DNA from 2 places in the Luedemannella flava genome. Region 1 is predicted to be linked to the other one. Evidence: riboswitches for the same ligand, from Rfam matches in the RefSeq annotation. Region 1 holds a riboswitch; the other holds the start of a gene.
What was found. Region 1 has a riboswitch for S-adenosylmethionine ahead of ABD211_RS11065 (aminotransferase class V-fold PLP-dependent enzyme). Riboswitches for the same ligand answer to the same signal wherever they lie in the genome.

Region 1 (15,362 bases):
CACGTTGCGCCCCATGGTCTCGCCGGTGACCGTCAGCTCCTCGTTCAATAGCCCCGCCTCGGCGAGGCGCCGCAGCACCACGGGCAGCCCGCCGGCGTAGCAGAAGTCCTCCATGAGGAACCGCCCCGACGGCATCAGGTCAACCAACGTGGGTACCTGCCGGACCAGGTGGTCGAAGTCGTCGAGGGACAGGTCGACCCCGACCCGGCCGGCGATCGCGAGCAGGTGGATGACCGCGTTGGTCGAGCCGCCGATCGCCGCGTTGGCCCGGATGGCGTTCTCGAACGCGCCCCGCGTGAGGATCGCGCTCGGCCGGATGTCGTCCTCGACCAGCTCGACGATCCGCCGCCCCGCCGACTGGGCGGTCTCGTAGCGCCGGGAGTCGACCGCCGGCCAGGTCGCCGACCCGGGCAGCTGCATGCCCAGCGCCTCGGCCAGGCACGCCATCGTCGAGGCCGTGCCCATCGTCATGCAGTGGCCGTTGGACCTGGCCATGCACCCCTCGGCCACCGCGCACTCGGCCTCGGTCATCCGGCCCGCCTTCACCTCCGCCTCGAACTTCCAGACGTGGGTACCCGAGCCGACGTCGCCGCCCTGGTACTTGCCGTTGAGCATCGGCCCGCCGGTGACCATGATCGCCGGGAGGTCCACGCTCGCCGCGGCCATGAGCAGGCCGGGGGTGGTCTTGTCGCAGCCGGCGAGCAGCACGACGCCGTCGAGCGGGTTGGCCCGCATCAGCTCCTCGCCGACGAGCGCGACCAGGTTGCGGTAGAGCATCGCGGTGGGCCGCATCAGCGTCTCGCCGGTGGCCATGACCGGGAAGACGAGTGGGTACCCGCCGGCCTGCCACACCCCGCGCCGGACCGCCTCGGCGACCCGGTCGAGGTGGGCGTTGCACGGCGCCAGCTCCGACCAGGTCGACGCGATCCCGATCACCGGCCGGCCGTCGAAGACCTCCGGCCCGTGCCCCTGGTTGCGCACCCAGGACCGGTACAGCATGCCGGACCGCCCCTCGGCGCCGAACCACTGTTGACTGCGTCGCGTCGCTTTCATGGTCGACACAGTAAGGTCAGTTGCCATGTCGGTCCTACCCCCGAACATCGTCAGGTACCGGATGGCCGGCGCCCCGGACGCCCTCGTCGGGCTGCACTCCGACGGATTCGTCTCGCGGCTGCGCGACGTTTCCTCACTGTCGGAACTGTGGAGACTTCCGCTGGCGACCCTGCGTGAGCGGTTGGTGCCGGCGGGGCACGCCGTGCCCCTCGCGGATGTGGAGCTGCTCGCGCCCGTCGACGGCACGACCGAGGTGTGGGCGGCCGGGGTCACCTACCAGATCTCCCGCGAGGCCCGGGTCGAGGAGAGCGAACGGGCCGCCGACGTGTACCAGCTGGTCTACGACGCACCGCGGCCGGAGCTGTTCTTCAAGTCCCCCGCGTGGCGCGTGCGCGGCCCGCTCGCCGACATCGGCATCCGTACGGACTCCGAAGTGGACGTACCCGAGCCGGAGCTTGCCCTGGTCGTCAACGCGTACGGCGAGATCGTCGGGTACACGGTCTGCAACGACGTGTCCTCGCGCAGCATCGAGGGCGCGAACCCGCTCTACCTGCCCCAGGCGAAGACCTACTTCGGCGCCTGCGCCCTCGGCCCGTGGATCACCCCCGTCTGGGCGGTAGCCGACCCCTACGACCTGGACATCGAGCTGGTCATCACGCGGGGCGGTCGAGTCGGGTGGCAGGGGACGGCGAGCACGTCACAGCTGCACCGCCGGCTCGACGACCTGGTCGGCTACCTGCTGCGCGGCGACGTCCACCCGGACGGCGTGGTGCTCTCCACCGGCACCTGCCTCGTCCCGCCCGCGCCATTCACCCTGCACGTCGACGACACGGTCCAGATCACCATCGGCTCGATCGGCACGCTCACCAACCCCGTCCGGCGCGGCCTACCAACATCCGTGGAAGGCTGAGACGTGGACGAGCTGGTCCAGCACCAGGGCATCGGCGTCTTCAACGCGGCGTGGAACGCCCATGATCTCGACGCGGCGTTGGCACTGTGCCACCGTGACATCGTCTTCGAGACCACCGACCCGGCGCCCGATGGGCGTCGGGTCGTCGGTTCGGACGCGGTCCGCGCGGCGTGGGAGCCGATCTTCGCGAACATGGAGGGCCGGTTCGACTTCGAGGAGATCATCGTCGCGGGTGACCGGGTGATCCAGCGCTGGCGTTACGACTGGGGCGCCGGGCATGTCCGCGGCGTGGATCTGATCCGCTTCGAGGCCGGCCTGATCGTGGAGAAGCTGTCCTACGTGAAGGGCTGACCGTTATCCCGGCTCCTCGCACGGGCGCTGGTCGCCGGTCAGGAGCGCGCCGCCGAGCCAGTCGGGCAGGCGCCGGGTCTCCGGGACGGGCGCCCAGCCCGCGCCGTCATCGGCGTACCCCCATCGGGGTCCCTGCTCGGACAGTGAGCTGAGCGCGGACAGCAGCCGGTCGACGTCCTCCGTGGTGCTGCCGACGCCGAAGCTCACCCGCACGGCCGCCGGGACGCCGAGGCGGTCCAGCAGCGGGTGCGCGCAGAACCGGCCGTCGCGCACGCCGATGCCGTGCTCGGCGGACAGGTAGGCGGCCACCTTGCCGGCGGGCACACCGGCCACGGTGAACGCGACGAGCCCGACCGCGTCGACGCTGTCCGACCAGATCCGCAGCGGCGCGATGCAGAGGTCGGCGAGGCCGTCGACGAGGCGGTCGCGCAGGTGGCGCTCGTGGGCCTCGAGCGCGCCGGGCGCCAGCGCGGCCAGCTCCCGACATGCCCTGGCCAGCGCGGCCACGCCCACGACGTTCGGCGTGCCGGCCTCGTGGCGGGCGGGCGCCGGGGCCCACGCGGTGCGCTCGACGGTGACCTCCCGGACCGCCCCGCCGCCCGCGAGGTACGGCTCGGCGGCGTCGAGCCAGTCGCGCCGGCCGACCAGCACCCCGGCCCCGTAGGGCGCGTACAGCTTGTGCCCGGAGAAGGCGAGGTAGTCCACGCCCGTCGCGGCCAGGTCGATCGGTCGGTGCGGCGCGAGTTGCGCGCCGTCGACCGCCAACCGCGCGCCGTGCCTATGAGCCAACGCGGCGAGTACGTCCAACGGCAGGCGTTCGCCGGTCACGTTGGACGCGCCGGTGACGGTGACGAGCGCGGCCGGCCGGCGGATCAGCTCCGCCTCGAGCGCCTCGAGCGTGGCCGCGATCGTCGGTTCCGCGGTGACGACCCGGTCGCCGCGCCGCTGCCAGGGCAGCAGGTTGGCGTGGTGCTCGATGTCGAGCAGCACGGCCTCGACCGGCGCGGCCGAGGCGAGCAGGCCGAACGCGTCGGTGGTGTTGCGGGTGAACACGACCACGTCGTCGGGGCGGGCGCCGACGAACGCGCTGACCGCGGCGCGGGCGTCCTCGTACAGGGCGGTGCACACGCGGGAGAGGTAGCCGGCGCCCCGGTGCACGCTCGCGTAGTGGGCCAGCACCTCGCCGACGTGCCCGGCGACGGCGGCCAGCGCGGGCGCGCTCGCGGCGTAGTCGAGGTTGGTGTAGCGGGTCTCGCCGCCGTCGACGAGCGGCACGCGCGCGTGGGCGCCGACGACGGGGAGCAGGGCGGTGGGTGCGATGGATGGTGCCGTCACGGCAATGACCCCCAAAGGTCCGCGCTTGCGCCGCCCCGGTCGGGGCGGGCCGTGTCATCACCCGGGGCACCCCACCGCGGAGGAGGGTTGCCGGCCAACCAGCCGGGGCTTCACGTTGGCACTCGTGACAGCAGTGACCTTAGCAGACGCATCGCGCGAAGCGAATGTCGGTCGGCGATGGCAGAATCCGGCATCGCCTGGGACGGGTGCGACAGGTGTGACTCGACTGACGATTCTGGGGAGGGGTGCGCGTGGGGTGGTTGCCGACAGCGGACGGGTACGAGGTCACGCTGCAGGGAGGTCGGGTGGTGTGCCGCACCGACAAAGGTAAGCAGCTCAAGAGCCTGCCCAAGGCGCTCAAGGAGGACGAGGTCGTCGTCGGGCTGCGCCAGCTCGCCGAGTGGCTCGCCCGCCACGAGACGAGCTGCCGAGCCGAGGTCGAGCGCTGGATGATCCGCTCGTTGCCGGTGCCGGCCGAGGTGCTCGGTCGGGTCTGGGCCGACGAGGCGTGGCGGGCCGCGCTCGCCGACGCGGTCGTCGTCCCCGTCGACGAGGCGGGTGGGTGGGTCCTCGACGACGCCGGGTTCCTGCGCGAGGCCGACGTGACCCGCGGCATCGGCGTGGTCAACCTCGACGGCGAGTCGGTGTGGCTCGACGCCGCCCAGGTCGCCATCCCGCACCCGGTGCGCCTGGCCGACCTCGACGACCTGCGCGAGTTCGCCGCCGAGCTGGGTGTTGCGCAGGGCACAACGCAGCTGTTCCGCGAGATCTGGCACAAGCCGACCGACCCGGCCGAGCAGTCGCGCGCCCAGAGTGAGTACGCGGGTGGCCACTTCGCGGAGCTGCGGCACCTGACCAGCCGGGCCACCAAGCTCGGCTACCCGATCCGGGGCGGCTACGCCACCTGCCGAGTCTGGGAGAACGGGGCTCTGGTCACGGCCACCGTCTGGGTGGGTTCCGACGACCCGAGCTACGAGACCCAGACGGGCGATCTCGCCTTCACCGACCCGCAGGGCGAGCCCCTGCCCAACACGGCGGTCGGCCCGGTGGCCTGGTCCGAGGGCATGCGCATGGCCGCCGGCCTCTACGCGGGCCGCGTCGTCAAGGAGGAGTCGGAGTGAGCGCACTTCTTGAGGCCGGGGCGATCCTGCCCGGCGCAGCGCCGGCGGAGCGGTCCATCGACGCCATCACCGCCCGGGTCTATGAGCACCCCGCGCTCGAGGGTCGCACCGTCGTGCGGCTCGTGCCGGGGACCCTCGGCCAGGCCGAGGACCTCAGCATGGAGTTCCTGGGCTTCGCGGCCGGCGCCGAGCCGGTCGCCGTCGGTCACGGTCGCCGCCAGGCACTGGGTTTCCCGGCCTGGGCGCTGGTCAACGACCCGGACAACGGCCGGCACGCGCTCGCCCTCGTCAAGGACATGGAGCGGCTGGCCCGGGTGGCGAAGTCCAAGCCGGGCAACGCCAAGGAGGGCTACGACGCGCTCGCGGTGCGCCTCGGCGCCGCCGCCCCGCACTTCCTCCCGACGTACTGGGAGCAGGCCGGCCGCGCGTTCATCGCCGCCGAGAACCCCAAGGGTGCCGGCACGTGCTTCGCCGCCGCGCGGCTCGCCGAGCAGGTGCACGGCCTGCCCGTCGACGAGGACCGCCTGCGCGACGTGCACCTCGAGTTCGCCTTCGCCGGCGCGCTCACCGCGAAGGCCCTGAGCGAGTACGCCCGCCAGGTCACCCAGCGCCGACCCGCCGCCGAGGCGTACGACCTGGTCCGCACCATCGCGGTGCGCCGCGTCGCCGGCGGCCTGCCGCCCTACGTCGGCATGGCCGACGACCTCAAGCGCCTGGCCAAGGCGGCCGGACTCACGCCCGACGCGGAGGCCGAGTCCGTCATCGGCGAGCTGATCGGCTACCCGGCCGTCGGCAAGGCGCACGACAGCTTCTGGAAGTCGTACCGGCCGGCACTGCTGCGCCTGACCCGCCGCGACCCGGCCGCCCGCAGCCGGCTGCTCGGGCTTCTGCCCGACCCGCCCGGCTACGGCAAGGGCGCCACCGAGACGTGGCTGGAGCTCCTCGACGAGGCGGGCGCGCTCGACGCCCTGCGCTCGCCGGCCACCGCGCCCGCGGCGGCGGCTCCGGCCGGTGGCGTGGCCGTGTGGACGCAGCGCTTCCTCGACCACCGCAGCCGCGGCTGGGGCTGGCGGGGCCGCTCGGTGCGGTGGACCCTGCTGTTCGCCGAAATGGTCGACACCATCCGCGACGAGCTGGTGGCCAGCGGCGGCGAACTGCGGCTCGGCGCCGAGAACTCCTGGTTCGCCGAGCTCGACCTGCTCGACCTCTGCCTCGCCGCCGGGGTGCCGGTGAAGGGCCCGGAGCCCGGCGCCGTCAACCGGAACCGGCTCCAGGTGAACACCTGGTTCGGCGGGTCCGACACAGGTCGCCGCGACCTGGCCGCGATCGCGGCGGACCCGCGGTTCCTGCCGGCGCTCATCAGCGGGCTGCGCGACTATCTCGGCGCCAAGCGCGAGGCGGAGAGCGGCGAGCGTCGCGCGAACGCGCTCCGTAAGCGGGCCACGTGGACGCTGGAGCACGCCGGGCTGCGCACGGCCGCGCGGACGTGGCTCGCCACGGTGGGCGAGCGGGTCGGCTCGACGCCCACGGTGCTCACCCTCGCCGACGCGCTGGACGAACTCGCTCCCCTGTGGACGTACGACGGGTTGTCGCTCACGCCCGACATGTTCGCCGGGCTGGCCGCGGCGGACCCGGCCGAGGCGCTGGCCCGGGTGCTGCGCGGCGGTCTGCCGTCCGAGCTGAGCTGGCCGGAGCACGAGGCGACCTCGACGGATGTCGGCCAGGCCAACGAGCAGGATTCCTGGCCGTTCCTGGTGTTCAGCGCCACCGCTCGGGCGGTCGTGCTCGGCCCCGACGGCGTCGTGCTCGACCACGCCTACCGCACGCCCCGCGACGTCAAGCTGCACTCGTACGACAAGCTGCGCGCGGGCGCGTTCGTCGACGGCGAGCTGCGCGTCGACTGGTCGAGCGGCTGCTACTGGTCCGGCCGGCCGACGGAGACGCTCGGCGGACACCACGGCTGGGGCTACGGTTCCTGGTCCGGCGGCGGCCTGCCGCTGCCCGAGGGCGGGCGGACCACCGGCGAACGGCCGCTGCGCGTCGGCGACGCGACCGAGCCGCACGTCTTCAAGGTCATCAGCGACGGCGAGGCGTACTGGCGCTACGAGCCCACCGCCGCGGACGACAACGCGCCCGACTGGCGCGAGTACGACCCGGCGACGGGCACGCCCGGCCGGCGCAGCCTGCCGGCGTTCTTCGCGGTCGACCTGGCCCCCGGCGACCGGCTCCGGTCGGACTGGAGCCACCTGCGGCCCGCGCCGGAGGCGTACGCCGGCTCGCCGCTGGGGTGGCGGGACGGCCTGGTCGGCTGGCGGGTCATCCAGCACGCCGACGGCACGTTCACCGGCACCGGGATCGACGGCCGGTCGGCCCGCTGGGCCCCGATCGACGACCCCGACCAGTACGGTCAGTTCGTCGGCGTCTACCGGTTGCCCGGCGACGACCGGCTCCGCCCGGCGACCTACGGCGGCACCGGCGGCCGCAACTCCGGCACGCTCGTCACGCTGTGGGACGTCGACGGGCGCCAGCCCGCCGCCCGCTGGTCGACCGGCCCGGGTCTGCCCGCGCCGACGTACCTGCACGCGCTGCGACCGCGCGACGAGGCGGGCTCCAAGGCGCTGCGGTCGGCCGACGCGTCGCTGGCCGCGCGGCTGCTGGCCGCGTGCGCCGACGCGGACGTCAAGGACGTGCTGACGTCGGCCCGCAAGGCCGTCGCGGAGCTGCTCGGTGAGATCACGGACCGGAACCTCGCCGAGGCGGTCGCGTGGTCGGTGAACGTGGCCGAGCGGACGCGACGCGTCCAGCGCGGGCTGGCCGACCTGCTGGCCGAGCGCCCGGATCCGTCCGGGCCGGTGGCGGCCGCGGCGTCGGCCGCGCCGGTCCGCCTGCCGGTGTCGGAGTCGGAGCTGTCCCGGGTCGTCACCGACCTGGGTGCGGCCGACGGCAGCCACGGCCGCACCGGCAACGGCCAGATGGCCGAGCAGATCGCGCGGGTCGCGGCGCTGCTGACGGCGGAGCGGGGCACGGCCGCCGAGATGCCGGTGGCCGCCACGACGTGGGCGTGGGCCCTGCCCCGGCTGGGCGCCTTCGTGGTCCGGGCCGCCTCACCGCTCACGCCCGAACACGACCGCAAGGCGTTGACGGGGCTGCTGCGGATCCTGGCCAACTTCGGGCACATCGGCGCCGACACGCGGCTGCGGGTCCACAACGTCACCTGCCCGGCGGCGCTCGTGGACGCCAACGGCGGGGCGGTCCTGCACACCGACACGTCCACCTTCGTCATCCTGGCCGGCCCGAACCAGTACTACAGCGACCGCGACCAGTGGGAGCGCACGGCGGTGGAGTTCAGCCCCACGGGCACGTTCCGCGTCCCGGACAAGGTGATGGTGAAGTCCACGCGCACCTTCACCGGCTGGGGCGACCCGGCCCGCCTGGCGGCCGTCGTCGAGCAGCTCGACCGCGACGGCGTGGCGCCGCTGCCGACCGAGGCCTTCGACCGGCTCGCGGCGGCCACCGGGATCAGCCGGTCGGAGGCCGCCCTGCTGCTCGCCGGCCTGCCGCGGCTCAACTCGTGGGAGGCCAACTTCCTCACCCCCGAGGAGCGGGGGCTGCTCGGGCTCCGGGCGGACACCCTGCGCGCCGCCCGCGACTCGCTGCGGTCGCTGCCGGCCGTTGACCGGTTGTCCCTGCTGGATGCCGCCATGCCGGCCGACCCGGCCGACCTGTGGCGCACCGGGCCCGACGTCGACGGGGTCGCCCGGCGCTGGGTCGAGCTGTTCGGCGTCGCCACCCCGGTCTCCGACGAGCTGCTCGCCGAGGCGAACCGGATGCTCGACCGCGACGGCGCGGACACCGTCCGGGTCCTCGCCCGGCCGACCCCCGGCGACTGGCTGCACACCGACGGGGTGTCCAAGGCCGAGGGGTGGTCGGTCACCACGAAGGCGCCGTCGGGCACGCCGTTCAACGACAGCCACCTGCGGGTTGCCGCGACGGCGTTGCCCTGGCTGGCGTACCGGCTGCCCGCCGGCGACCCGGTGCGCGCCTCGCTGCCGAAGGCGTACCGGTTGGTGCGGGAGCGGCTGGGCAACGAGAAGCTCCTCGTCGGCGCGGCGCACCTCGAGCGCGCGATGGTGCCGCCGGGCATGGCGGCGTTGGTGGAGGGCCAGCACTGGGAGACCTACGCCAACTACTACCTGCGGCCGGCCGCGCTGTCGGGCGTGGACGATCCGGCGTTGGCGTTCATGGACGGCGGGCTGGGGGCGTGCGTGCGGCTGGTGCTCGGCGAGCAGTTCGCCGCGACCATGGCCGCGATCGAGAGCGAGTCGCTGCCGGCCGGGCGGTTCGCTCAGGACCCGACCGTCAGCGTGCCCGACCTGGTCGGGGCCGTCGCCGCCGAGTACCAGCTCGACGCCGACGCCGCGGCGTACTATCTGCAGCTCCTTGCCCTTCCCGACCCGACCGACAAGCGGGTCGCGGAGTGGAACGGATGGAAGCCCGCCCGGCTCACGGCCGCCCGCAAGGCCCTGCTCGGCACCGACCTGGTGGTCGAGGCGAAGCGTGAACGGGCCGGGCGCAGCGTGTTCCTGCCCGGCGGCTGGCTGGCGCTCAAGGCGCCGGACCTGCCCATCGAGGCGTGGAAGACCGGCCTGGGCGCCGACGGCAGCCTGCCCGGCGGGCGGGTGCTCGTCACCTCGACCGTGCCGGAGCTGTTCCGGGCGTCGTGGGCCCGGGTCGTCGCCGGCGACCTGCCGCGCTACCACTCCCTGTCGGAGACGCGGTGACGACCGTCGCGGAGGCGGGGGCGATCCTGCCCGGGCCGCCCACCGCCGACCGGTCGCTCGACACGATCACGGCCCGGTCGTACGGCCATCCGGTCCTGGCGGACCGGACGGTCGTGCGGCTGGTGCCGGCGACCCTGGGGCAGGCCGAGGATCTGAGCCTGGAGTTCCTCGGCTTCGCCCCGGCCGTCGAGCCCGTCGCGGTCGGGCACGGCCGCCGGCAGGCGTTGGGCTTCCCGGCGTGGGCGCTGGTCCACGACCCGGCCAACGGCCGGCACGCGCTCGCCCTGGTCAAGGACATGGAGCGGCTCGCCCGGACGGCGGTGACCCGGCCCGGCCTCGCCAAGGAGGGCTACGACGCGCTCGCCACGCGCCTCGGCGCGGCCGCGCCGCACTTCCTGCCGACGTACTGGGAGCAGGCCGGCCGGGAGTTCCTCGCGGCGGAGAACGCGAAGCTGGCGGGCACCTGTTTCGCCGCCGCCCGGCAGGCCGAGCAGGGCCACGGCCTGCCGGTCGACGAGGACCGGCTGCGCGACGTGCACCTGGAGTTCGCCTTCGCCGGCGCGCTGACCGCGAAGGCGTTGAGCGACTACGCGCGCCAGGTGGCCCTGCGCCGCCCGGCCGTCGAGGCGTACGAGCTGGTCCGCACGATCGCGGTGCGCCGGGTGGCCGCCGGGCAGTCGCCGTACGTGAGCATGGCCGACGACCTCAAGCGGCTGGCGAAGGCGGCGGGCCTCGACTCCGACGCGGAGGCCGAGTCGGTCATCGGCGACCTGCTCGCCTACCCGGCCGTGGGTCGGGCGCACGAGGGGTTCTGGAAGTCGTACCGGCCGGCACTGCTGCGCCTGACCCGCCGCGACCCGGCCGCCCGCAGCCGGCTGCTCGGGCTTCTGCCCGACCCGCCCGGCTACGGCAAGGGCGCCACCGAGACGTGGCTGGAGCTCCTCGACGAGGCGGGCGCGCTGGACGCCCTGCGCTCGCCGGCGTCCGCGCCTTCGGTGGCGGCGCCGGCCGGCGGGGTGGCCGCGTGGGCGCAGCGTGTCATCGACAACCGGGGCCGCAGTTGGCGCCGCCAGGGGCCGGCGCCGCGCTGGAACGCGCTGCTCGCTGAGCTGATCGACACCGTCCGGGAGGATCTCCTCGCGCGCGGTGCGGAGCTGCGGCTCGGCGTCGAGTCGTCCTGGTCGGTCGACCTCGACCTGCTGGACCTGTGCCTCGCCGCGGGCGTGCCGGTGCAGAACCCGGCCCTCGACGACGAGGACGGCGAGCTGCGGTTCGACCTCGACGACTGGTTCGGCACCGACGCCAAGGACCGTCGCGACCTGGCCGCGATCGCCGCCGACGCGCGGTTCCTGCCGGCGCTCGTCCGCGGACTGCGGGACTACCTGGAGGCGGAGCGCGGGGACGGGAGTGCCGAGCGCCGCAGGAAGGCTCTGCGCGAGCGTGCGACCTGGAAGTTGGACGCCGCCGGGTTGCGGACGGCCGCCCAGGCGTGGCTCGCCGCCATCCCTGGCCGGGTCGGGTCGGCGCCCACTGTGCTGACGCTCGCCGACACGCTCGACGAGCTGGCTCCGCTGTGGACGTACGACGGTCTGTCGCTCGCGCCGGACGTCTTCGCGGGGCTCGCTTCGGCCGATACCGCCGACGCGCTCGCCCGGTCGCTGCGCGCCGGCCTGCCGGCCGAGCTGGGCTGGCCCGGGCACGCCGCGGCCGCCGCCGAGGTCGGTAGGAGCAACGACCTGGCGTACTGGCCGTACCTGGTGTTCGGTGGCAAGTCACGGGCGGTCGTCCTCGGGCCCGACGGCGTCGTGCTCGACCACACCTACCGGACGCCACAGGGGGTCAAGCTCGATTCCTACGACAGCCTGAGCGCGGGTCCGTTCGTCGACGGGCAGCTCCGGATCGACTGGTCGGACGGCTCCTACTGGTCGGGTCGGCCCACCGAGGCCCTGCGCGGCGACCACGGCTGGGGCACCTCGTGGGTCACCGGTTGCGGCGGCGTGCCCCTGCCGGGAGGCGGTCGGACCTTCGGCGCCCGTCCGCTGCGCGTCGGCGACGCCACGGATCCCGACCACGAGTTCGTCGTCAGCGACGGCGTCACGTACTGGCGTCTGGATGATGGTGACGACGACATCGAGTTCTGGCGCGAGTACGACCCGGCGACGGGCGCGCCCGGGCGGCGGAGCCTGCCGGCGTTCCTCGACGTCGAGCTTGCCGCCGGCGACAGCCTCCATGTTCGGTGGAGTCACCTGCGCCCGGCGCCGGAGGCGTTCGCCGGCTCCCCGCTGGGCTGGCGCGACGGCCTGGTCGGCTGGCGGGTCATCCGGCACGCCGACGGCACCTTCACGGGCACCGGGATCGACGGCCGGTCGGTGACGTGGGCACCGGTCGACAACGACGACGAGTTCGTCGGCGCGTTCCAGGTGCCCGGCGACGACCGGATCCGCCCGGCGACCTACGCCGACAACACCGTCACGCTGTGGGACGTCGACGGGCGCCAGCCCGCCGCCCGCTGGCCGATCGGTCCCGGCCTGCCGGCGCCCACGTTCTGGCACGCGCTGCGACCGGTCGACGAGGCGGGCTCCAAGGCGCTGCGCGGGGTCGACGCCGCCCTGGCCGGGCGACTGCTGGCCGCCTGCGCCGGGGCGAAGCCCAAGGGTGTACCGGAGGCGGCGCGCAAGGTCGTCGGCGAGCTGCTCGGCGAGATCACGGACCGGAAGTTGGCCGAGGCGGTCGCCGCGTCGGTGACCGTGGCCGAGCGCACCCGGCGGGTCCAGCAGAGCCTGGCCGACCTGCTGGCCGAGCGCCCGGATCCGTCCGCGGAGCCGGCGACCTCGCCCGCGACCGTCGCGGGTCGGACCGTGGCGCCGCCGGTGATCGAATCGGAGCTGATCCGGGTCCTCAGCGACCTCGGCGCGACCGAGGGTCACCACCACCGCACCGGCACCGCCACGATGGCCGAGCAGGCCGCGTCGGTCGCGGCGCTGCTGACCGCCGGGTCGGGCGCGGGCGATGACCTGCCGGTGGCCGCCACCGCGTGGGCCTGGGCGTTGCCGTGGTCCGGTGCCCTCGTCGTCCGGGCGGCGTCGCCGCTCACGCCGGACGTGGACCGCACGGCCCTGCTGGACGTGCTGCGCGTCGTGGCCGGCTTCGGGTACGCCGGAACGGACGCGCGGCTGCGCGTCCTCAGTGTCACCTGCCCGGTCGACCTGGTGGACGGCAGGCGCGGCGCGGTCGTGCACACCGGAACGTCCACGTTCGTCGTCCTGTCAAGCCCCAAGCGCGACCAGAAAAAGCTGGTGCGCACCGCCATCGAGTTCAGCCCCACGGGGACCTTCGCCGTGCCGGACGGGGTCGTCGTGAAGGCCGCGCGGACGCTCACCGGCTGGGGCGACCCGGCCCGGCTGGCCGCCGCCGTCGACCTGTTGGAACGCCACGGCTCGGCCCCGCTGCCGACCGACGCGTTCGACCGGCTCGCGGCGGCTACCGGCATGAGCCCTTCGGAGGCGGCCCTGCTGCTCGCCGGCCTGCCCGGCCTCAACACGTGGGAGAACAACTTCCTCACGCCGGAGGACCGGGCCCGGCTCGGGCTCAAGGTGGACACCCTGCGGATGGCCCGCGACGCGCTGCGGCAGTTGGCCGCCGCGGACCGGTTGGCGCTGCTCGACGCGGCCATGCCGGCCGACCCGGCCGACCTGTGGCGCGCGGGCCCCGACGCCGACGGGGTCGCCCGGCAGTGGATCGAGCGGTTCGGCGTGGTGACGCCCATCGCCGACGAGCTGCTCGTCGAGGCCGACCGGATGCTGGACGACGGCGCCGCGACGATCCGCGCCATCGCCCGGCCGACCCCGGCCGACTGGCTGCACACCGACGGCGTGTCCGAGCCCGACGACTGGAGCGTCACCACCAGGGCGCCGTCCGGCGCGCCGTTCGAGGAGGAACACCTCCTCGCCGTCGCGGTCGCGCTGCCCTGGCTGGCGTACCGGCTGCCGGCCGGCGACCCGGTGCGCGCATTCCTGCCGACCGCGTACGAACTCGTCCGCGAGCGGCTGCGCAACGGGAAGCTCCTGGTCGGCGCCGAGGAGCACGAGCGCGAGAAGGTCCCGCCCGGCATGGCGGCGCTGGTCGAGGGCCAGCGCTACGAGGACGAGGCCAACTACCACCTACGGCCCGCCGCGCTGTCCGGAGTGGACGATCCCGCGTTGGCGTTCGTGGACGCGTCGCTGGCCGCCTGCCTACGGCTGCTGCTGAGCGACGGGTTCGCCGCGACGATGGCCGCGCTCGGGAACGAGTCGCTGCCAGCCGGGCGGTTCCCCCAGGACCCGACGGCGAGCGTCCCCGACCTGGTGGCGGCCGTCGCGTCCGGGTACGGCCTGGATACCGACGCCGCGGCGTACTATCTGCAGCTCCTCGCTCTTCCCGACCCGACCGACAAGCGCGTCGCCGAGTGGAACGGCTGGAAGCCCGCCCGGCTGGCGGCCGCCCGTAAGGCCCTGGCCGCCACCGACCTGGTCGTCGGGGCCAGGCGCGAACGGGCCGGGCGCAGCGTGTTCCTGCCCGGTGGCTGGCTGGCGGTCAAGGCTCCCGATCTGCCCATCGAGGCGTGGAAGACCGGCTTGGGCGCCGACGGTAGTCTGCCCGGCGGACGCATCCTCGTCACCACCACCGTGCCGGAGCTGTTCCGGGCCGCCTGGGCCCGGGTCGTCGCCGGCGATCCCCCGCGTTACCACTCCCTGTCGGAGGCACGATGACCACGACCGCACGGCAGATCGACCCGCCGGAACACCGCTTCGCCGAGGAGCTGGAGTTCCTGGCGGCGGCCGACACCGGGCCGCGCCCGCCGGGCTGGCGGCTCACCCCGCGCGCGGTGGTCACCTTCATCGCCGGCTCGCAGGGCAAGCCGGTCGACGGCGCCGGCAAGGCCAAGCAGGTCATCGAGCCGAAGTTCGTCGGCGAGCGCGCGCTCGTCGAGCGGTGCGTGGTGACGCTCGCGGGCGAGCGCGGCCTGCTGCTCGTCGGCGAGCCCGGCACGGCCAAGTCGATGCTGTCGGAGCTGCTGGCCGCCGCCGTGTGCGGCACCAGCGGCCTGACCGTGCAGGGCACCGCCGGCACCACCGAGGACCAGTTGCGCTACGGCTGGAACTACGCGCTGCTGCTGGCCAAGGGGCCCAGCCGCGAGGCGCTGGTCGCCTCCCCGGTGCTCGCCGCCATGACGGCCGGCGCGGTGGCCCGCGTCGAGGAGGTCACCCGCTGCCTGCCCGAGGTGCAGGACGCGCTGGTCTCCGTGCTCTCCGACCGGCGGATGGCCATGCCCGAGCTGGCCGGCATCGACGACGCCGTCGCCTACGCCGCGCCCGGGTTCACCGTCATCGCCACGGCCAACCTGCGCGACCGGGGCGTCTCGGAGATGTCCGCGGCGCTCAAGCGCCGGTTCAACTTCGAGGTCGTACCGCCCATCGCCGACCTCGACGCCGAGATCGCCCTGGTCCGCCGGCAGGCCCGCACCTCCGTGGAGCGCGTCGGCGCGGCCTTCGAGGTCGACGACGCCGTCCTCGAGACGCTCGTCACCGTGTTCCGTGACCTGCGCACCGGCCGGTCCGTCGAGGGCTGGCAGGTGGAGCGACCGTCCACGGTGATGAGTACGGCCGAGGCCGTCGCCGTCGCGGCGTCCATCGGCCTGGCCACGGCCTACCTGCCGGGCAGGGACCCGCTGTCGCTGCTACCGGGTCACCTGCTCGGCGTGGTCCGCAAGGACGACGAGTCCGACCAGGCCCGCCTGCTGGCGTACTGGGACGGGCCGCTGCGGCGGCGGGC
Region 2 (15,362 bases), on a different contig from region 1:
TCGGCACGACCGCGGCACGGTAGGGGCCGGCGTGGCGCTGGCGCACGCGGGTAGAGACGAACTCGGGAGGGATCTTCGGCACCCACGGGTACTCCTCCCAGGACAGGCTTGGCCAGTCTGAGGACATGGGGTTATTCTAGTTTCAGAAACTCATTAAGTGATACTAAGCGCCGGTGTCAGTGGGCGATCGGCCCCGGACCCGCACCTTGACGTCGAATACGGTCCGGCGTGGCAGGATTCAGGCGTGGACGTACGCATCGAGCGGGACACGATGGGTGAGGTCCGGGTGCCGGCGGACGCGCTGTGGCGGGCGCAGACGCAGCGGGCGGTGGAGAACTTCCCGGTCTCCGGGCGCGGGCTGGAGCCCGCCCACATCCACGCCCTCGCGCTGATCAAGTCGGCGGCCGCCGCCGTCAACGTGGAGCTGGGCGTGCTCGACGCCGCAATCGGCGAGGCCATCGTCGAGGCAGCCGACGCGGTGGCGCGCGGGGAGCACGACGACCAGTTCCCCGTCGACACGTTCCAGACCGGCTCGGGCACCTCGTCGAACATGAACGCCAACGAGGTGATCGCCACCCTTGCGGAGCGGCTGGCAAATACGAAGATCCATCCCAACGACCACGTCAACGCCTCGCAGTCGTCCAACGACGTGTTCCCCTCCTCGATCCACCTGGCCGCCACGGACGCGGTGGGCAACGACCTCGCCCCGGCGCTCGCGCACCTCGCCGGCGTGCTGTCGATGCGGGCGGAGGAGTGGCGCGAGGTGGTCAAGGCCGGCCGCACGCACCTCATGGACGCCACGCCGGTCACCCTCGGTCAGGAGTTCTCCGGCTACGCCGCGCAGGTCTCCTACGGCGTCGAGCGGCTCTACGGCGTGCTGCCGCGCCTGGGCGAGCTGCCGCTGGGCGGCACGGCCGTCGGCACCGGCATCAACACGCCGCCCGGGTTCGCCGCGAAAGTGATCGACAAGCTGGCCGGCCGCACCGGGCTGCCGCTGTCCGAGGCGCGCAACCACTTCGAGGCGCAGGGCGCCCGCGACTCCCTCGTGGAGTGCAGCGGCCAGCTGCGTACCATCGCGGTGGGCCTTTACAAGATCGCTAATGACATCCGCTGGCTGGGGTCGGGGCCCCGCACCGGCCTGCGCGAGCTGAACCTGCCCGACCTGCAACCCGGGTCCAGCATCATGCCGGGCAAGGTGAACCCGGTGGTGTGCGAGTCGGTGCGGCAGGTGTGCGCGCAGGTCATCGGCAACGACGCGGCCGTCGCCTTCGCCGGCTCGCAGGGCGACTTCGAGCTCAACGTGATGCTTCCGGTGATGGCCCGCAACCTGCTCGAATCGGTGCGCCTGCTGGCGGCGGCCGCGCGCCTGCTCGCCGACCGCTGCGTCGCCGGCCTGCAACCCAACACCGAGATTCTCCGGGAGTACGCCGAGAGTTCGCCGTCGATCGTCACCCCGCTCAACCGGCGCCTCGGCTACGACGAGGCGGTCGCCATCGCCAAGCAGGCGCTCGCGGAGAACAAGACGATCCGCGCCGTCGTCCTGGAGCGCGGCCACGTGGACAGCGGACGGATCACCCTGGCACAGCTCGACGAGGCGCTCGACGTGCTGCGGATGACCCGGCCGTAGGGGACTTTTCGCCGTGCGGCCGCCGCCGGTTCATCGACCGGCCACATGGGACCACCATGGTCACGCCCCGTGACCCGTACTCCGCTCCGCTTCGTCCCGGCTCTCGTGGTCCTCGTCGCGCTCGTGGCCGCGCTGCTCCTCACCGGGACGTCGGGGTGGTCCATCGCGCGGTACGCCGCCGTCTGGGTGGTCGGCATCGCGCTGCCGGGGACGCTGCTCTTCCGGGCCCTGTGCGGCCCCCGGGGCAATCTGCCCGAGGATCTGGGGTACGGCGCGGCGACCGGCCTGCTGCTGCAGCTCGCGGCCTGGCTGGTCGCCGCGGCCACGGGCTGGCGGCCGGTGCTGTGGGTCGTGCCGGCACTGACCGTCGCGGCGTTCGCGGCGGTGCCGTCGCTGCGCCGGCACGTCCGGGTGCGGGGCCTGACGCCCGTGCCGACCGGCCCGGCGTGGGCCCTCGCCGGGGTGATGCTGGTGGCCCTCGGCTGGGCGTACGCCCAGTGGCGCAGCACCCCGCTGCCCGGCGGCCCTGGCCTGTACTACCAGGATCTCCTCTACCACCTGGGTCTCGTCCGGGAGCTGGCCCGCCCGCTGCCCTTCCAGGTGCCGCAGCACGCGGGCGACGCCCTGCACTACCACTACCTGTCCGACGCGCACATGGCCGCGTCCGGGACCGCGGCCGGCGTCCCGGCCGCCGACGTGCTGCTGCGCCTGTGGATCGGGCCGGTCCTGCTGGTGACCGTGCTCCTGTTCGCGGCGCTGGGCCGGCAGCTGACCCGCGGTTCGTGGTGGGCGGGGGCCGCGACCGCCGCCGCCGGCCTGGTCACCGCGGCGTTCGCGATCGGCGGCTCCGGGCTCCTCGCGGTCTCCCCGCTGACGTTCCTGAGCCCGTCGATGACGTACGTGCTGCCGCTGATGGCGGCGCTGGTCTCGCTCGTCGTCGGGCTGCTGCGCGGGGACGCCCGCCCGGCCGGCGCCTGGGTGCTCACGGCGGCGTTCGCGTTCGCGTGCACGGGGTCGAAGGCGTCGGCGCTGCCGACGGTGCTGGTCGGGGCGGTCTTCGGCGCCGTGGCGCTGGGGGTCGTGGGGCGGCGGATCCCGTGGCGGGGCGTGACGCTGGTCGTGCTGCTGGGCGTCGTCGTAGCCGTCGGGGCGTGGATCTTCACGGGCGGCGGGGCCGGCGCGCTGAGCCCCGAGGCGTTCAGCGTGGTGCGCTGGATGTCCGCCTACCGCGACACGGTGGGGCGGGGCGAGAACCGGGTGGTCGGCGGGCTGCTCCCACCGGGCCTGGCGGAGGCCGGCGTGACGGGGTGGCTGTTCGTCCTCGCGCTGTGCGGCTGGTGGCTGCTGGAGCAGGGCCTGCGGTTGTTCGGGGTGGTGTGGCTGCCCTTCGCGCGGAACTCACCCGTGCGGCGCGATCCCGGCGCGTGGGTGCTCTGGGGGGTGGCGCTCAGCGGTGCGGGGGCCGCCTGGATGCTGTGGAACCCGTCCGCGAGCCAGGGGTACTTCTGGATCGGCGCGCTTCCCTTCGGGGCGGCGCTGGGCGTGGCGCTGGTCGCGGATCACGTGGAGCGCGGCGCGGTCCGGGTGCCGGCGCGGTCCACCATCCGATGGATGGGCGCCGCGCTCGCGGTCGGCGGGGCGGTCACCGGGCTCATACGGTGGGGGTTCGACGGGCTGAACGGCGGCGGGGAGCATCCCTACCAGCGGTGGGCGCTGGTGCTCGGCCTGCCGTGGGCGGTGGTCCTGGCGCTGGCCGTGGTCGGGATGATCGTGTGGCGGCTCGGCTTCCGGTGGGCAGGGCGGGGGGCCGCGGTGGCGTTCGCCGTGGCGCTGGGAGCGGGCGTGGCATCGCTCGGGATCACCGTGCAGCCGCAGCTGACGCAGCCCACCCAGGCGAGCGTCATCCGGACGGGGAGGATCCCGGATAACTGGCTGACGGCCGCCGAGGTGCGCGCCGCCGCGTGGCTGGACGCGCACGCCGGCCGCGACGACGTCATCGCCACGAACGTGCACTGCCGACCGGTGCCGACCGTCGAGCACTGCGAGGCGTCGGGCTTCTGGGTGACCGGGCTGGGCGGCCGGCGCGCGGTCGTGGAGAGCTGGGCGTACACGACGCGGGCTGTGGCGGCCCACGGCGTCGACGGGTATCAGTACAGCCGCCAGCCCGCCCCGGACCCGGAACGGTACGCCCTCAACGAGCGGGTCTTCGCCACCGGCACGGCGACGGACGTCGCGGAGCTGCGACAGCGCTACGGCGTGCGGTGGCTGTTCGCCGACACGCGGGCCGCGCCGGTGTCGCCGGCTCTCGCGACGGTCGCGACCGTCCGCTACACCGACGACACCGTCACCATCTACGAACTGCCCTAGCTCTCGGCCGCGACCAGGGGCTTGCGCATGCGCATCAGCCACGTCGTGGTGGGGACGCGGGTGACGTCGTTGACGATCTCGCCCTCGATGTCGCCGAACGACTCCTTGGCCAGCGCGACGAAGCCCTCCGGCTGACGCACGTGCTCGCCCCGGTCGTTGGACGACATCCACTTGGCGATCGGGTTCTGGTTCGGCTCGAACGTCGGGTCGATCGAGCACACCTCGCCGGTCGGGGCGAGCACCCGGGCCGACAGGTCCAGCAGGTGCCGGCACTGGTCGTCGGTGAGGTGGTGCAGCAGGCCCATGAGGATGACCTTGTCGACCGGCGGCAGCTCGGGCAGGTGCTCCTCGGTGAAGATCTCGCACCGGAAGGAGCCGCGGTCGCCGAAGTTCTTCCGGGCGTGCTCGATGTAGCGCTCCGAGGTGTCGAAGCCGTAGTACTTCACGTTGGGCAGCCGGTCGAAGTAGTAGGCCGGGCCGCAGCCGACGTCGAGGATGACGTCGCCGTCCTGGAGGTTCAGCCGCTCAAGGGCGAGGTAGCGGACCCGGTGGGCACCCACGGCCTTCTGCAGGCCGACATACATGGGAACACTGCTGAGCAGGCTCTTCACGTGTGAAAGCACGGGGCACTCTAACACCTCTGAGCGACCGTCGATGTTTCGTCGAGATGCGAAAGGGCGGGCCGTATAACGGCCCGCCCTTTCTGAGGCGTTTTAGTGCGAAGGACCTAGAAGTCCATCTCGCCGCCGCCGGGGGCGGCCGGCGCGGCGGCCTTCTCCGGCTTGTCCGCCACCACGGCCTCCGTGGTGAGGAACAGGGCGGCGATCGACGCGGCGTTCTGCAGCGCCGAGCGGGTCACCTTGGCCGGGTCGATGATGCCGGCCTTGAGCAGGTCGACGTACTCACCCGAGGCGGCGTCGAGGCCGTGACCGGCCTCCAGGTTGCGCACCTTGTCGACGACGACGCCACCCTCGAGGCCGGCGTTGACGGCGATCTGACGCAGCGGGGCGTCGAGCGCGACCTTGACGATCTGCACACCGGTGGCCTCGTCGCCCACCAGGTCGATCTTGTCGAACGCGGTCTTGCCGGCCTGCACGAGCGCCACGCCACCGCCGGGGACGATGCCCTCCTCGACGGCCGCCTTCGCGTTGCGAACGGCGTCCTCGATGCGGTGCTTGCGCTCCTTGAGCTCGACCTCGGTGGCCGCGCCGACCTTGATGACCGCGACACCGCCGGCGAGCTTCGCCAGGCGCTCCTGCAGCTTCTCGCGGTCGTAGTCCGAGTCCGACTTCTCGATCTCGGCACGGATCTGGTTGACGCGACCCTGGATCTGGTCGGCGTCGCCGGCACCGTCGACGATCGTCGTCTCGTCCTTGGTGATGACCACCTTGCGGGCGCGGCCCAGCAGGTCGAGCCCGACGCCGTCGAGCTTGAGGCCGACCTCCTCGGACACGACCTGGCCACCGGTCAGGATCGCGATGTCCTGCAGCATGGCCTTGCGGCGGTCGCCGAAGCCGGGCGCCTTGACGGCGACCGACTTGAAGGTGCCGCGGATCTTGTTGACGACGAGGGTCGACAGGGCCTCGCCCTCGACGTCCTCGGCGATGATCAGCAGCGGCTTGCCCGACTGCATGACCTTCTCCAGGATCGGCAGCAGGTCCTTCACGGAGCCGACCTTGCTGTTGACGATGAGGATGTAGGGGTCCTCCAGGACCGCCTCCATGCGCTCGGCGTCGGTGACGAAGTAGGCCGAGATGTAGCCCTTGTCGAAGCGCATGCCCTCGGTGAGCTCGAGCTCGAGGCCGAAGGTGTTGCTCTCCTCGACGGTGATGACGCCTTCCTTGCCGACCTTGTCCATCGCCTCGGCGATGATCTCGCCGACGGTGGTGTCGCCGGCCGAGATGGAAGCCGTGGAGGCGATCTGCTCCTTGGTCTCGACATCCTTGGCGAGCTTGGCGAGCTCCTCCGCCACGGCGGCGACGGCGGCCTCGATGCCCCGCTTGAGGCCCATCGGGTTCGCACCGGCCGCGACGTTGCGCAGGCCCTCACGGACCAGCGCCTGGGCCAGGACGGTCGCCGTCGTCGTGCCGTCGCCGGCCACGTCGTCGGTCTTCTTGGCGACCTCCTTGACCAGCTCAGCGCCGATCTTCTCGTACGGGTCGTCGAGCTCGATCTCCTTGGCGATGCTCACACCATCGTTGGTGATGGTGGGGGCTCCCCACTTCTTCTCGAGCACGACGTTGCGGCCCTTCGGGCCGAGGGTCACCTTGACGGCGTCGGCGAGGATGTTCATGCCCCGCTCAAGACCGCGGCGGGCCTCCTCGTCGAACGCGATAATCTTGGCCATTCGGCGTTGTCCTCCTGGACAGTCTGTCGCGACGGCCGTAGCCGCCTGACCTTTACGCACCTTCGAAAGCGACCGGTTGTGCCGGTCACTTGCGTAGGTCGGGCCGGATAAGCCCGCGACGACCGGCTCCTCGCGCCAGCCCGACCGCCGTCCCCGGCGTCCGGTCTGGCCCTCGGCGCCCCACCGCCCCGACCAGAGACCCCTCGGCACGGGCCGTGGGGTCCTGGCACTCAGCCTAGGCGAGTGCCAATGACTTGTTTAGCACTCTGCCTACCCGAGTGCAAGCGGCCCGCCGGGAGCGTAGCCGTGATCACGGCTGCGCCGCGGCGTACCCATGAAGCGATTTTGGCGGTCATGGACAGGGCCATGACCGCCAAAATCGGATTATTCAATTGTTCTTTACCGGCGCGCGCTCAGGAGTTGAGCTCGTGCCCCAGGCTGGCCGTCGACGTGGGGGCCTGCCTGGCCCGCAGCTGGGCGTATGTCGGCAGGAGCGCGAGCAGCATGCCCGCGTAGCCCACCGCCCCGATCAGGGTGCCGATGCCGTCGATGATGCCCAGGGTGGCGTTGTACCCGAATCCGGGGTCGATCGAGCTGCCCACGGCGCCGGCCGCCGCGACCCCGATGATGCCGAAGATCAACGGAACGACGTACCCGAAGATCACGTACGGCACGAACGCGATCAGGATCTTGCCCAGGTTCGGGCCGAAGTCGGAGTGGGCCAGCTGGAACGACCCGCCGACCGGGTTCTCACCCCGCTGGAACACCCCGACGAAGCCGTACATGCTGAACGCGAACGCGGCGTACACGCCGGGCAGGACGCAGCAGGCCGTGCCGACGCCGACCGCGAGGCCGAACAGGATCGTCCAGGGGAACAGCCGCATGGCGCGCGACATGCCGTAGCGGAACGCGTCGCCGACGTTCGCGCTCTGCCCGGTGCCGGCCTCCTGGACGATGGCCCACGTGCCGGCCGCCCAGGCCGCCGACGCGATGAACGCCACGCCGACGTACAGCAGCAGCAGCACGAGGAAGCCGCCCAGCAGGCTGCCGACGGCGGTGGCCGTCGAGTCGAAGTCCAGCACCGAGAAGGTCCACGCGCCGATCGCGAACTGCTGGATGACGGCGACAACCGCCATCGGCACCGAGATGCCCAGCCCGGTGATGATGAGGGCGGACTTCCAGCTGCGCTTGGCGACCTCCTGCACCTTGGCGAACCAGGAGCTGAAGTCCGGGCCGCCGGGCACGAGCGGGTCGCCCGCGTTCTGGTATCCCGCCGGGACCGCGTACGACCCCGCGGGCGGGGTGGTGTAGCCGGACGGCGGGGCCGTGTAGCCGGGCGGAGGCGGCGGCGCCGCGTAGCCGGGCTGGGGTGGCGGCGGGGCCGCGTAGCCGGGGGGCTGCGGCGCGTACCCCGGGGGCGGCGCCGGATACCCGGGTTGGGGTGGCGGCGGGTACGAGCCCGGATCCGGGGCGGCCGGCGTGATGTTGGTAGGCGGCTCGTACGGGTCGTCGGCCTGCCCGGGGGGTGGGTACGTCATGGGGGTGTGTGCCTCCGTCGGGGTCGCCGGCGTCCCACGCCGCCGACAAGATTGTCAACGCCCGTGAGTGTGGCGGCCCATGGCAACACCGTGCAATGCCCGGCCCGAAAAGCGCACCGCGTCCCGGGCACCGCGACGGCCAGCGTCACGTGCGCGATGAACAGGACCGTCTGTCCGAATGGGACGCCCGGCAAAGACGAGGGGCACCGACGCTTGGGGTGAGCGCGGTGCCCCGATCGAGCATCACCGTTCGACGTCAGATGAGGCGAACCTTCTCTGCCTGCGGGCCCTTCTGCCCCTGGGCGATCTCGAACTCGACGCGCGCGCCGTCGTCCAGCGTCTTGTAGCCGTCCATCTCGATAGCGGTGAAGTGGACGAAAACGTCCTGCCCACCGTCAACCGCGATGAAGCCGTAGCCCTTCTCGCTGTTGAACCACTTGACGGTGCCCTGTGCCACGGTGCACTTCCTCACTTCAACGTACCCCGGCGAAGCGGTCGAATCGCCGGCGGTCGAAACCTCAGCGGGCCCTGAGGGGAACGCAAGGTGTCAACCGAACTCGCACGCTACACGAGCAGCGCGCGACGCGCAGCGCCGCAAACCGGACAGTACGCGTTGCCCGGTCTCAGTTTTATGACAGACCTAAGGCGTTGTGCTGTGGCTTCGTGATTGCACAATGCGGAAGCGGTTGGTAACAAAGGCTCCGTCGGTCAGGCTGGCATTGGCCGCGGGGTTGGCGCCCGTTGCGTGGAAGTCCGAGAATGCGGCCGACTGGTTGACGAAGACGCCGCCCGTGAGGTTGATGGACAGGTGCACTCCGACATCCAGCGCGGCACGCGTGACCTCGTCGATCACCTTGTTATCTGTGCTGTACACCAATGATGTCAACGCGCCCTTGGCACTAGTGATGTCGCGCAGAATGGCGATGCTCCGCGCGGTGTCGACCGTCGGCACAATGAACGCGATCGGTCCGAACCATTCCGCGCCATAGGCGGCTTCCGCGTCCGCGTCGAGCAATACCACCAATGGCGTACGCGCGACGGCGTCCGCGAAGTTCGGATGATGTAGTACGCGCGAGTCGAGCAGCACCGTGCCCAGTGACCGGGCACTGTTCACCCGTTCGAGGACGGCGTCGTTGACGATGGCGCCCGTCAACTCCACCGCCCGCGCGTCGTCGGCGGTCAATGCCGCCACTGCGTCGGCCACACCCCGGGACACCTCTTCGAACGTCTTGTGGCCCGCGTCCGTGGCAATGCCCCCGGCCGGGACGAGGATCGTCTGCGGCGTGGTGCACATCTGTCCGCTGTAGAGGGTCAGCGAGAACGCCAGGTTGCGGCACATCCCCGCGAAGTCGTCGGTCGAGTCGACCAGCACCGTGTTGACGCCGGCCTTCTCGGTGAACACGGTCGCCTGCCGGGCGTGGGCCTCCAGCCAGTCGCCGTACTCCGTCGAACCGGTGTAGTCGACGAGGCGTACCCGGGGGTCTGTGGCCAGGACCGACGCGAGGCCCTCGCCCCGGTCCTCGGCCGTCAGCGCGACCAGGTCGGGGCTGTGACCCGCCTCGGCGAGCACCTCCCGGGCCACGGCGACGGTGATCGCCAGCGGCAGCACGGCGCCCGGGTGCGGCTTGACGATCACCGGGTTGCCGGTGGCCAGCGACGCGAACAGACCGGGCCACGAGTTCCACGTCGGGAACGTGTTGCAGCCGACGACCAGCGCCACCCCGCGCGGCACCACCTGGAACGTCTTGGTCATCCGCAGCGGGTCGCCCTTGCCGGCGGGCTTTGTCCAGTGCGCGTTCCGCGGCACGTCGGTCATCGCTCTGTAGGCGGCCGCGATCGCCTCCAGCGCCCGGTCCAGGGCGTGCGCGCCGCCCGCCTGGAACGCCATGACGAAGGCCTGGCCGGTGGTGAACTGCACCGCGTACGCCAGCTCGAAGACCCGCTGGTGCAGCCGGTCGAGGATCTCCAGGCAGACGCCGACGCGCTCGTCGGGGCCCGCGTCCCGCCAGGCCGGCAGTGCGTCCAGGGCCGCCCGCAACAGGGCCTGCGGGTCGGCGTGCGGGTAGCGGATGTTCAGCTCGACGCCGTAGGGGCTGCGTTCGGGGGCGACCCGACCGTTCGTGCCCGGCTGGTCGAGCGGGAAGTCCGCGTCCAGGTGGGCCCGGAAGGCTTTGTCGCCGTCGGCGGCGGCCGTCTCGCCGTACACGCGGGGGCTGGGCGACTCGGGGAACGCCGACCAGTAGTCGCGGGTCGCGAGGGCGGTCAGGGCCCCGTCGAGCCGTTCGCGGTGGCGGGCGGTCAGGTCGTTGATGGCGGGCGCCGTTGCCTGCGTCATCCCCACATCATGCACCTCCGCGCGACTCGTGGCGTGCCGGCCACCGTGGCACCCTTGGCGCATGGCTCCCCGCCACGCGGCGCGCGCCGCCCTCACGTGGGTCAACGGGACGAGCCTGGTCGCGCTCGGCATCTGCCTCGTGGCGCGTGTCCGGCCGCGTCGGGGTCCGGACGGCGTGCTGATCGCCAGCGGGTACCGGCTGCCCGTCCCGGCGCAGTCGTGCTTCACGGTCGGTTCGGTCATCTTCACGCGGCGGCCGGAGGGATTTCTCGTCGACCCCGAACGACGGGACCTGCTGGCCCACGAGACGCGCCACGTCACGCAGTACGCGGTGCTCGGCCCGCTGTTCTTCCCCGCGTACTGGCTGTCGTGCGGCTGGTCCTGGTGGCGCACCGGCGAGTACGGCGCCCGCAACCCCTTCGAACGCCACGCCGGCCTGGCCTCGGGCGGCTACCGCGACCTCCCCACCCTCGGCCGCATCCACACCCTGACCACCCGCCTCCGCCGCCAGCCGCCGGCCCGCGCTCCATAGTGCGGAAGTCGACTGTTGCCCCCGGCATGGGGCGGGTGGGGGAGAACGGTGAAGGCCCCGATCAGGGATCGGGGCCTTCACCGGAAGTTGGTCGGGAGGATCGCACGCGCCGAGGCCTACGCACCGGAACTACACGCCGCCGGTCAGCTCCAAACCGGAGTGTCGGTTGCGCGGCGGTGAACCTCCCGCGGAAAGCATCCTGCGCTCATCCACCAGTACCGTCAAGGGTTTCCAGCGTGTTGCTTAACCGCTGCATTCCGATTTAGTTACCGAGAGTTACGGTCTGGCGGTTGTGTTTTGCATTTTGCAAGCACCCCGCGTGGACGTGAACACTACTCATCGTGTGCGGCGGCTAAAAAATCACCCGATCAGTTGAGCCTCGCGAGCCGCTTTGAGGGATGGCCGGATCTGGTACGTCGGCCCTACGCGTCCCTCGATCGCGTCCAGCGTCTTGAGACCCTCGCCCGTGTTGAAGACGACCGTCTCGAGAGTCGGGTCGAGCTTGCCGCTCTTGACCAGCTTGCCGAGCACCGCCGTGGTCACGCCGCCGGCCGTCTCGGCGAAGATGCCGGTCGTGCGGGCGAGCTGGCGGATGCCCTCCCGGATCTCGTCGTCGTCGACGTACTCCATCCAGCCGTTCGTGCGGCGGACCGACTCCAGTGCGTACAGGCCGGCGGCGGGGTCGCCGATGTTGAGCGACTTGGCGATGCCGGTCGGCTTCACCGGGATGATGTCCGTGGCGCCGTTGTGCAGGGCGACCGCGATCGGGTTGCAGCCGGAGGACTGGGCGCCGAACACGCGCCAGCCGCCCTCGGGCGCCGTGGCCAGGCCGATCTCGACCAGCTCGGCGAACGCCTTGTCGACCTTGGTCAGCAGCTCGCCCGACGCCATCGGGATCACGACCTGCGCCGGGATGCGCCAGCCGAGCTGCTCGGCCACCTCGTAACCGAGCGTCTTGGAGCCCTCCGCGTAGAACGGGCGGAGGTTCACGTTGACGAACGCGGTCTTCTCGAACTCGTCGGTCTCGGTGAGCTCGGAGCACAGCCGGTTCACGTCGTCGTACGAGCCCTCGATGGCGACCACGTCGCCGCCGTAGACAGCGGTGGTGAGCACCTTGCCCGACTCAAGGTCGGACGGGATGAAGACCATCGACGGGACGCCCGCGCGGGCCGCGTGCGCCGCCACGGAGTTGGCCAGGTTGCCGGTCGAGGCGCAGGCGAAGCGGGTGAAGCCGAAACCCTTGGCGGCTGTGAGGGCCACCGACACCACGCGGTCCTTGAAGGAGTGGCTCGGGTTGGCCGAGTCGTCCTTGACCCACACCGTGCCGGTCATGCCGAGCTCGTCGGCGAGCGCGTCCGCACGTACCAACGGGGTCAGACCCGGGTCGAGGGTGACGCGCGCCGCGGCCTCCTGGCCGACGGGCAGCAGCGGCGCGTAGCGCCACATGTTGTTCGGGCCGGCCTCGATGTCCGTGCGGGTGACCCTGCCCAGCGCGTCGTTGTCGTAGGCGACCTCGAGCGGGCCGAAGCACTCGTAGCAGGCGTGCTGGGGACGCAGCGGCGTCTCGGTGCCGCAGTTGCGACAGACCAGACAGCGGGCGGCTGAGGATGTGGTCACGATGAAGGTCTCCTTCTCATCTTTCCCACGCCTTGCGTCATCGTGGGCCGGATTTGGCACCTGCCCGGGCACGCTTCGTCGCGCGCTTCGCGGGTGGTTGCCGGGGCTTCATCGGGCCGTTCCCTCTGCCCCTCTGGATGAGTTATTCAGTTGTCCGCGCCTCGATGGACGCGCGTCACGCCGATTCTACGGGGTGCTGCCCGTATTTACGACGTGCCTTCCGTCGCCTTCGGCAGCGGCTTGAGCGGCCCGCCCGGGTCCCCGGTGGGGACGGGGTCGAGGCAGGAGCGCTGGGCGGTCGCGGTCAACCAGGGCATATCGCCCACGACGGGGACGTCCAGCTCCTCCTCGCGCGACTCGCCGTCCACCTGCACGGTCGCGAAGATCTGCTCGTCGGTGGGCTCCGCCGAGGCGATGACTGTGCCGCACGTCACCGTGAACCGGCCGACGATGATCGCGGCCTGCCCGGGCGTGAGCGTCAGCTCGCCACCCTTCGGGACGTCCCCGTTCAGCTCGAAGCCGGCGTTCCCGTCGCCGGCCGCGACGAGGCCCACCGAGAGGGACTTCACGCCGGGCGGGGCGACGATGCGGGCCCTGCCCACCGTGACGGGCTTGGTGGCCGTGTTCGTGATGGTGACGCCCACGGTGACCGTGTTGTCCTCGCCGATGTCCGACCGGAAGCCGCCGGGCGTGTCCAGCGCCTGGGGCGGCAGCGTGGCCAGGCCGCTCGGCCGGGTGAACCACCACACCGCGCCGCCGGCCAGCGCCAGCACGACGAGCACCACGAGGATCCGCAGCGTCCACGCCACGGGTCGCTTCTCCTCCATGCGTCGCTTCATGCGCTGCGCACGGCGCTTGCCGATGTTGAGGTTCTCTTCCGGTGCCCAGGCGTCCACGAGTTGGCACGCTAGACCCCGCGCCCTCCGTTGGCCAGTCCGCCCCACCGGATAGCGTGGGTGTGTGCACGAGGCCGCGGCGCTCTGGTTCCGTGCCAGGACGTCGTCGGCGGCGGACTGGCCGGTCGACCGGCTCGTCGCGGCGAAGGGCGACACCACCGTGAGCGTGGTCCTGCCGGCGCTGGACGAGGAGCCCACCGTGGGCGTGATCGTCGCCGGCGTCCGCGAGCTGGCCGAGGCCACCGGCCTCGTCGATGAGATCATCGTGATCGATTCCGGCTCCGCCGACCGTACCGCCGAGGTGGCCGCCGCGGCGGGCGCCACCGTCCACCACCGCGACGACGTCCTGCCCGAGTGCGGCTCGTTCGCGGGCAAGGGCGAGGTGCTGTGGAAGGCGCTCGCCGTCACGACCGGCGACATCCTCGTCTACGTCGACGCCGATCTCACCGACTTCGGGGCGCACTACGTCACAGGGCTGCTCGGGCCGCTGCTCACGGACCACACGGTGGGCATGGTGAAGGCGTTCTACGACCGGCCGCTGCTCGACGTGTCGGCCGCCGGGGGCGGCCGGGTCACCGAGCTGCTGGCGCGGCCGTTGCTCAACGCGTTCCTGCCGTCGCTGGCCGGCGTCGTCCAACCCCTTGCCGGGGAGTACGCGGCGCGGCGCACCCTGCTGGAACGACTCCCCTTCGCGGCCGGGTACGGCGTGGAGACGGGCCTGCTCATCGACGCGGTGGAGCGCTTCGGCCTGGACACGGTCGCCCAGGTCGACCTGGGTCAGCGCACCCACGGCCACCAGGACACGGCCGCCCTGGGCCGGATGGCGGCCACGATCCTCCACACGGTCGCCCGCCGCGTCGCCCCCGACCGGCGCCCATGGTCGACTCTGACGCAGTTCACCCGCGTGGCCGGCGAGGTCGTCCCAGTCTCGACCGACGTAGACCTTCCCGACCGCCCGCCGATGCTGACGATCCCCGCCTACGCCGCCACCCGCCCCACCCACGCCTGACCGACCCGATCTTGGGACGAAATGGCTGCCCTGGCGGCCGTTTCGTCCCAAGATCTACGCGCACGGCATGCGGGCGATCCGCATCAGGCCCGCTGGCGCCGGCACGCCGACGCCGGGGGCATCCGCGCAAGCCGCGCCCACGACTCGCCGCATGCGGCCGCCAGATGTGGATATGTGCGGTCGTGTGTATCCGCGATCCACCACATGTGCGCAGTTGGCGAGCGCGGCGTACACGCCGGGCAGGACGCAGCAGGCCGTGCCGACCCCGAGGTATGGACAGTTACGGGCGGCATCGGGGGTGGGAGTTATGCGCGTAAGTGGCCAAACGTTGGTCCGGGTCAGCTGGTGACGTCCTTGCGGGTGAAGCGGAAGAAGGCAACGGCGAACAGGGTCGTGGCCATCAGGAGGGACGTGATCGTGCCGCGGACCAGTTCGTCCGTCTGGACGGGGGTGCCCAGGAAGCCGAGCCAGGCGTTCGCGTAGTGGGTCGGGAGGAGGTTGCGCAGCGCGCCGAGGGCGGTGATCTGGTCGAGGATGCTGGAGAGGATCTGCAGGAGGACCGCACCGCCGACGGCGCCGAGCGGCGCGTCCGTCAACACGGACAGCAGGAACGCCAGGGACGCGACGATCAGCAGCATGATCGAGATGTAGCCGACGGCGCCGATCAGGCGCAGCAGGCCCGCGCCCGGGGACAGTTCGTCGGCGATCGTGGAGCGCAGCGGGTGCCAGCCGTAGCGCAACGTGCCGGCCGCCAGTGCCGTGCCGACGAGCAGCAGGATCGCGAGGCCCGAGTAGAGCAGCGCGACGATCAGCTTCACGCCGAGCAGGCGGCCGCGCGGCACCGGGATCGCCAGCAGGTAGCGCAGGCTGCCCCAGCTCGCCTCCGACGCCACCGTGTCGCCGTGGAACAGCGCCACGACCACCACCAGCAGGAACGACATCGAGACCAGCAGGACGAACAGGGAGAAGTTCAGCCCGCCGGACGTGGCGAGGCCGACCAGGCTGCCGAACGCGCCCGGCCCGTTGTCGTCGTCGCCGTCCCCGCCCAGTTCGAACGCGCCCAGGATGATCAGTGGCAGCGCGACCATGAAGCC

Region 2: it holds a riboswitch for S-adenosylmethionine, as region 1 does, so the genes downstream of both, thrC (threonine synthase) here and ABD211_RS11065 (aminotransferase class V-fold PLP-dependent enzyme) in region 1, are expected to answer to the same signal.

The regions. Positions count from the first base shown of each region.
Region 1 covers NZ_BAAALT010000053.1:210,788-226,149, forward strand. Annotated here, with positions in the region: gene ABD211_RS11050 (IlvD/Edd family dehydratase) at 1-1,053, opposite strand, end outside; gene ABD211_RS11055 (fumarylacetoacetate hydrolase family protein) at 1,079-1,963, shown strand; gene ABD211_RS11060 (nuclear transport factor 2 family protein) at 1,967-2,314, shown strand; gene ABD211_RS11065 (aminotransferase class V-fold PLP-dependent enzyme) at 2,318-3,649, opposite strand; SAM riboswitch class IV at 3,666-3,779, opposite strand; gene ABD211_RS11070 (DUF4132 domain-containing protein) at 3,901-4,770, shown strand; gene ABD211_RS11075 (hypothetical protein) at 4,767-9,551, shown strand; gene ABD211_RS11080 (hypothetical protein) at 9,548-14,299, shown strand; gene ABD211_RS11085 (ATP-binding protein) at 14,296-15,362, shown strand, end outside.
Region 2 covers NZ_BAAALT010000046.1:25,544-40,905, reverse strand. Annotated here, with positions in the region: gene ABD211_RS09405 (Fic family protein) at 1-127, opposite strand, end outside; gene ABD211_RS09400 (class II fumarate hydratase) at 245-1,627, shown strand; gene ABD211_RS09395 (hypothetical protein) at 1,697-3,994, shown strand; gene ABD211_RS09390 (class I SAM-dependent methyltransferase) at 3,991-4,617, opposite strand; gene groL (chaperonin GroEL) at 4,722-6,341, opposite strand; gene ABD211_RS09380 (hypothetical protein) at 6,755-7,879, opposite strand; gene ABD211_RS09375 (cold-shock protein) at 8,136-8,336, opposite strand; gene paaN (phenylacetic acid degradation protein PaaN) at 8,520-10,214, opposite strand; gene ABD211_RS09365 (hypothetical protein) at 10,276-10,746, shown strand; gene thrC (threonine synthase) at 11,107-12,366, opposite strand; SAM riboswitch class I at 12,377-12,507, opposite strand; gene ABD211_RS09355 (hypothetical protein) at 12,570-13,259, opposite strand; gene ABD211_RS09350 (glucosyl-3-phosphoglycerate synthase) at 13,324-14,268, shown strand; gene ABD211_RS09345 (ABC transporter permease) at 14,607-15,362, opposite strand, start outside.